Linked DNA regions of Azotobacter salinestris. The protein of the gene in region 1 interacts with the protein of each later gene in a pairwise test. Links are inferred from orthologs where the notes say so. Each region holds a gene or a part of one and is shown on either strand. Other genes may lie near its edges.

The links.
Region 2: the proteins of GCU53_RS05860 (region 1) and lysA interact in binary tests that used the Escherichia coli proteins (3 or more experiments, as listed by UniProt). The link is inferred for Azotobacter salinestris from one-to-one orthologs.

What each region holds. Positions count from the first base shown.
Region 1 is NZ_CP045302.1:1,257,072-1,260,252, reverse strand. What follows is about bases 39-2,906. They hold GCU53_RS05860 (response regulator transcription factor), read right to left. Parts: upstream 1,878-2,906; coding sequence 1,200-1,877; downstream 39-1,199. Other genes in these bases: GCU53_RS05845 (PHP domain-containing protein), read left to right, coding at 2,857-2,906; GCU53_RS05850 (septation protein A), read right to left, coding at 2,191-2,790; GCU53_RS05855 (YciI family protein), read right to left, coding at 1,890-2,189; GCU53_RS05865 (Spy/CpxP family protein refolding chaperone), read right to left, coding at 647-1,093; GCU53_RS05870 (sensor histidine kinase), read right to left, coding at 39-505. In the rest of the region: more of GCU53_RS05870, read right to left, coding at 1-38; more of GCU53_RS05845, read left to right, coding at 2,907-3,181. UniProt on the Escherichia coli protein: Response regulator member of the two-component regulatory system CpxA/CpxR which responds to envelope stress response by activating expression of downstream genes including cpxP, degP, dsbA and ppiA.
Region 2 is NZ_CP045302.1:3,229,342-3,232,626, reverse strand. Bases 226-3,197 are described here. They hold lysA (diaminopimelate decarboxylase), read left to right. Parts: upstream 226-1,073; coding sequence 1,074-2,321; downstream 2,322-3,197. Other genes in these bases: GCU53_RS14940 (DUF484 family protein), read left to right, coding at 3,179-3,197; dapF (diaminopimelate epimerase), read left to right, coding at 2,335-3,165; lptM (LPS translocon maturation chaperone LptM), read left to right, coding at 885-1,019; cyaY (iron donor protein CyaY), read right to left, coding at 378-710; GCU53_RS14965 (TIGR02647 family protein), read left to right, coding at 226-366. In the rest of the region: GCU53_RS26175 (hypothetical protein), read left to right, coding at 1-57; more of GCU53_RS14965, read left to right, coding at 124-225; more of GCU53_RS14940, read left to right, coding at 3,198-3,285. UniProt on the Escherichia coli protein: Specifically catalyzes the decarboxylation of meso-diaminopimelate (meso-DAP) to L-lysine. Is not active against the DD- or LL-isomers of diaminopimelate.

The DNA.
Region 1 (3,181 bases):
GGCTGAACAGGGTCAGCACCACCAGGGCGATGAGCAGGGCGCTGAGCGGCCAGAGCAGGCTGTCATGGCGCCAGGCCTGTAGCTCCTCATGGGGTGTCCGGTAGATGAAGAGATAAGTCTGCCCGGTCTTCGGACTGGTGTATTCCTGGCTCAGCTGGCGCCAGGGAAAGCGCGGCAGGTGCGGGCGATTGCCGGGCTCGGGAGGGGGCGGCGGTCGATGTTGCCGGGACAGGTCGCGGCTGGAGAGATGACGACCGGTTTCGTCGAGCACCTGGACGACGACGCGGTACTGGTTGCGGTTCTCGTCCAGCAGGGGCTGCGCGGCCAGGGCGCCCTGGGACTCATAGCGCTCGGTCCAGCGGGTGGCGAGATCCTGCATGCCGGGGTGGCGGGCGATGATCCAGGCATCGTTGTTCAGCGCCCGGCCGAGCAGCATGGACAGGCCGGCGACCAGCACCAAAGCCAGCCAGAATGCCGCGAGGATTCGCCAGAAGAGTGAATGCATAAGGGGCTCGGTGCTGGTGGCCTGTCCGCACGGCTCGCTCGGTCAATTCCGGTGCCCGGTCATCCGAACTTGAGTCAACCAACTGCACAGGCCACTGGACGGGAGCGCCGGACCGCCCGGAGGCGGTCCGGCGGGACGGACTTACTGCTGCCGGCCTTCCTTCTCGGCCTTCCACTTGCGGAACTCTTCCCACTCGGCGCGGCGCTTCTCCTGCTCGGCCTTGCGCTCGTCGAAGGCCTTCTGCTGCTCCGGCGTCAGCTGGTCGCGGAAGGTCTTCTCGGCCTTTTCACGGCTGGCCCGCAGTTCGTTCCTCATCGCTTCCTTGTCGGCCTCGGACAGCTTGTCGAGGTAGCGCTGGTTGATCTCGCGCTTCTCCTTGGCAGCTTCCTGGTAGACCTGGCGCATTGTCTTGCGCTGTTCGTCGGTCAGTTGGAGCCCGTGTGCCGGGCCCATCATCATCCCTGCCATGCCGTTGCGTTCCTTGTGATGATAGCCGTGACTCATGTCGCCGGGATGGCCCATGTCTCCGGCAATCGCGGCGACAGGCAGGGCAGCGGCGAGCAGCAGCATGGAAAGGGTCTTGCGCATGATGTGTCTCCTCGGTACGGAATCGGCTGTGTGCCGGACGAGTTCAGTCTAGGGAATGAACGGTCAGATGAGGTCAGGCGAGGGTAAAGGCTGGGTAAAGGTGCCTTCAGGCGCTGTAGTAGTAGCCCCTGCTGCGCAGGGCGAGGATGCGCGGGCTGCCGTCGGGATGCGGGCCGAGCTTCTTGCGCAGGTTGCTGACATGCATGTCCAGGCTGCGGTCGTAGAGAGTCAATTTGCGGCCGAGCGCCAGTTGCGCCAGGGTCTGCTTGTCCAGCGGTTCGCCGGGTTGGCGCAGCAGGGCTTCGAGCAGGCGGCTCTCGGAAGCGGTGAGGGCGATCTCGTGCCCGCCGATGCCGACCACGCCGCGTGCCGTGCTGAAGCACAGATCGCCCAGCTCCAGCTGGCTGGAGGAGGCCGGCGGCTGGCTGCGGCGCAGCACGGCACGCAGACGGGCAGTCAGCTCGCGTGGATCGCAGGGCTTGGCCAGGTAGTCGTCCGCGCCGAGTTCCAGGCCGAGGATGCGGTCCAGCGGCTCGCCACGGGCGGAGAGCATCAGCACCGGCAGATCCGGGTAGTCGCCGCGCAGCTGCTTGAGCAGCTCGAGACCGGAGCCGTCGGGCAGCATCACGTCCAGCACCACGGCATCCGGGGTCTTCTCGACGAGGGCGGTGCGGGCGGCATGGCCATCATGGCAGGCACGCACCTGGAAGCCTTCCTGGGCCAGCCAACTGGCCAGCAGCTCGCACAGCTCACAGTCGTCGTCGATCAGCAGCAGTTCGCTCATGATGGCGCCGGATCAGGGCAGGACCTTGTTGAAGGGTTTGACCTTGACGTCGGCATACACGCCGGCGGCGCAGTAGGGATCGGCCTCGGCCCAGCTGCGGGCGGCCTCCAGGGAATCGAATTCGGCGACCACCAGGCTGCCGCTGAAGCCGGCCGGGCCGGGGTCGGGACTGTCCACGGCCGGGTGCGGTCCGGCCAGTACCAGGCGGCCTTCCTGCTTCAGTTGCTGCAGGCGGGCAAGGTGCGCAGGACGGGTGGCCAGGCGCTTGTCCAGGGAGTTTTCCGCGTCGGTGGCGATGATGGCGTAGAGCATGTCAGTCCTTGGGTTTGGCGGCGGGGTCGGTGCCGTGTTCGTGCATGTGACGGGCGAGGAAGACTCCCTGGCCGACCAGGAACAGGACGGTCATGCCCAGGCTGCCGAACACTTTGAAGTCGACCCAGAATTCGTGGAAGGTGAAGGCGACGAACAGGTTGGCGCAGCCGCTGAACACGAAGAACGCCACCCAGGCGAGGTTCAGGCGCGTCCACAGCGGCGCCGGCAGACTGACCGCGTGGCCCAGGATGCGCTGGATCAACGGGCGGTCGCCGATGAATTGGCTGGCGGCGAAGCCCAGGGCGAACAGCCAGTTGACCACCGGCGCCTTCCACTTGAGAAAGGTTTCGCTGTGGAAGGTCAGGGTCATGCCACCGAACACCAGGCAGGCGAGCAGGGTGATCCACTGGCCCTTTTCCAGCCGGCGCTGGATCAGGAACAGCGCGCCGTAGACCAGCAGCGAGGCGAGGATCAGGACCGCAGTGGCGCTGAAGATGCCGCCGAAGGTGAAGCTCTGGCCGGCCAGTTCGACGATGCGGGGTTCCAGCTTGTAGACGATGAAAAAGAGAATCAGCGGAATGAAATCGATGAATTGTTTCACTGTGGCAGCCAGACGCGGGATGTGACGGCATAATAACAAACCTCGACAGCCGCGAAAGCCAGCGCCATGAAGGTCGATCTGCACTGCCACAGTACCGCTTCCGACGGAGCCCTGAGCCCCGCCGAGGTGGTCCGTCGCGCCCATGGGCGCGGCGTCCGGCTGCTGGCGCTGACCGACCACGATACCCTGGCCGGGCTTCCCGAGGCGCAGGCCGCCAGCGCGGAGCTTGGCATCGAGCTGATCAACGGCATCGAGCTGTCCGCGCTGTGGAGCGGGGCCACCGTGCACGTGCTCGGCTACGCCTTTGCCTGCGATGCGCCGGCGCTGTGCCAGGCCCTTGCCGCACTGCACGAGGGGCGCTGGCAGCGGGCCGGGGAGATCGCCCGGCGCC
Region 2 (3,285 bases), 2.0 Mb from region 1 along the record:
GCCTGGTACGAGCAGGCCCTGCGCGCCCTGCCGGAGCTCCCCAAGGCGGCCGGCTAGTCAGCGCGACGGCCGCTACACTGGAGGAGAACCGCCGTCGCCGACGGCCTGCCTGCGGAGTCTCCCATGGCCTTCACCCAAGCGCTGGTTGCCGAACTGGAAATCCTCGCCCTCTTCAACCTGGGCAATGTTCAGGAAGAAGGCATCAAGGTCCATCACGATGCCGCCCCGGAGGTCGTGGCCGCCGCCCGCCGGCTGCACGACAAGGGCCTGATCAGCCGGCCCGACGGCGGCTACCTGACCAGCCTGGGTCTGGATGCCGCCGAACAGGCGCAGAGCCTGCTGACCATACTGTCCGGCCCGCGCTGACGGTCCGCGGCTCAGAGCTTGGGGAACGCCAGTTCCTCGCCGGTCTGCTCGAGGGTGACGCGGGCGAGCAACTCGCCCAGGGAGTCGCCACTGGCATCGCAGATCCAGCGATCGCGGGCCTCGTCGTAGTCGAAGTGGAAACCGCCGGAGCGTGCCGCCAGCCACAGCTGGCGCAGGGGCTCCTGGCGGCTGAGGATGAGCTGACTGCCGTTCTCGAAGCGGACGGACAGGACACCTGCGGAATTCTCCAGATCGACGTCCAGATCGCTGTCTTCGAAAATGTCCTCGACACCCTGCTGCAGGTCGTCGATCAGCGCGTGAAAGCGGGCTTCGGTAAGGCTCATGCTGGCTCCTGGTCAGAACGATGACGCTCAAGGCTGGCAACGATAGCCGATTCGCGCGCCGGCGGGGATGGCGCTGCCCTGCAGGGCCCGTCCGACGCGGCCCTCGCGCATAGGCAAGGCGCCGGGGGGCCGGTATACTGCGGCGCACTCGATGCGTTCACAAGGATTTCCGTCATGAAGCGCCTGCTGCTTCCGCTCCTCGCGCTGGCCGTGCTCGCCGCGCCCCTGGCCGGCTGTGGCCAGAAGGGCCCGCTCTACCTTCCTGACGACAAGAAAGCCGGCCACCGCAAAGACCGTTTCGAATTCTAAGAGCCTGCCCGGCCGCCGCAGCGCGTCCGGACAGCTTCTTCCCAGGAGGCCCCCATGGAACCCTTCATCTACCGCGACGGCACGCTGTTCGCGGAAGGCGTGGCGTTGTCCGCCATCGCCGCACGCTTCGGTACCCCCACCTACGTCTACTCCCGCGCCCATATCGAGGAGCGCTACCGCGCCTATGCCGACGCCCTGGCCGGCATGCCGCACCTGGTCTGCTTCGCGGTCAAGGCCAACTCCAACCTCGCCGTGCTGAACCTCCTGGCGCGCCTCGGCGCCGGCTTCGACATCGTCTCCCGCGGCGAACTGGAGCGCGTGCTGGCCGCCGGCGGCAATCCGGCCAGGGTGGTGTTCTCCGGGGTCGGCAAGACCCGCGAGGACATGCGCCGTGCCCTGGAGGTCGGCGTGCACTGTTTCAACGTCGAGTCCGAGGTGGAACTGGAGCGCCTGCAGGAAGTCGCCGCCGAGCTCGGCGTGAAGGCCCCGGTGTCGCTGCGCGTCAATCCGGACGTGGACGCCCAGACTCATCCCTATATTTCCACCGGCCTCAAGGAAAACAAATTCGGCATCGACATCGAGCAGGCCGAGGAGGTCTACGCCCGCGCCGCCGAGCTGCCCAACCTGGAAGTGCTCGGCGTCGACTGCCATATCGGCTCGCAGCTGACCACCCTCTCGCCCTTCCTCGACGCCCTGGACCGCCTGCTGCTGCTGATCGACCGCCTGGCCGCGCGCGGCATCGTCATCCGTCATCTGGATCTCGGCGGCGGCCTTGGCGTGCGCTACCACGACGAGCAGCCGCCTGCGCCCGGCGACTACATCGCCGCCGTGCGCGAGCGCCTTGCCGGCCGCGCCCTGGCCCTGGTGTTCGAGCCCGGCCGCTCGATCGTCGCCAACGCCGGCGTGCTGCTGACCCGCGTGGAATACCTCAAGCACACCGAGCACAAGGACTTCGCGGTGATCGACGCGGCGATGAACGACCTGATCCGCCCGGCCCTCTACCAGGCCTGGATGGACGTGGTGCCGGTCACTCCCCACGGTGGCGAAGTCTGCAGCTACGACCTGGTCGGACCAATCTGCGAGACCGGCGACTTCCTCGCCAAGGACCGCGAGATGGCCCTGGTCGAGGGCGACCTGCTGGCCGTGCGCTCGGCCGGCGCCTACGGCTTCGTCATGAGCTCCAACTACAACACCCGCGGCCGTGCCGCCGAGGTGCTGGTGGACGGCGAGCAGATGCACCTGGTTCGCCGCCGCGAAACCATCGAGGAACTCTACGCCGGCGAAAGCCTGCTGCCCAATTGACACGGAGGCAGGCATGCTGCTGCGTTTCACCAAGATGCATGGCCTCGGCAACGACTTCATGGTCCTCGACCTGGTCAGCCAGCACGCGCACATCCAGCCCAAGCACGCCAAGCAGTGGGGCGACCGCCATACCGGCATCGGCTTCGACCAGCTGCTGATCGTCGAGCCGCCGAGCCGGCCGGATGTGGATTTCCGCTACCGCATCTTCAATGCCGACGGCTCGGAGGTGGAGCAGTGCGGCAACGGCGCGCGCTGCTTCGCCCGCTTCGTGCTCGACAAGCGTCTGACAGTCAAGAAGCGCATCCGCGTGGAGACCAAGAGCGGCATCATCGAACTGGACATCCGTCCGGACGGCCAGGTCTGCGTCGACATGGGCCCACCGCGCCTGGAGCCGAAGGATATCCCCTTCCAGGCGGAGAGCGCCGCCCTCAACTACCAGGTCGAAGTCGACGGCCGCGTGGTCGAACTCGCGGCACTGTCCATGGGCAATCCGCATGCGGTGCTGAGGGTGGAAAACGTCGAAAGCGCACCGGTACACGAGTTGGGGCCTAAACTGGAGCATCATCCGCGCTTTCCGCAGCGGGTCAATGTGGGGTTCCTCCAGATCGTCGACCGCCAGCACGCCAGACTGCGCGTCTGGGAACGTGGCGCCGGCGAAACCCAGGCCTGCGGCACCGGAGCCTGCGCGGCGGCGGTGGCGGCGATCCGTCAGGGGTGGATGGACTCGCCGGTGCTGGTCGATCTGCCGGGCGGCAGGCTGTCCATCGCCTGGGCAGGCCCGGGCCAGTCAGTCATGATGACCGGTCCTGCGATGCGGGTATACGAAGGCCAGGTACGTCTATGAGGATGTAGCAAAAATGAGTGAGCCGCTCCAAGAGCCCGTCGATGCCGCAGCCGTTGCGGAGTTCCTGCGTCGGAATCCGCAGTTCTTCCTGGGACGGGAAGAGCTGCTCGCGGAAATGAA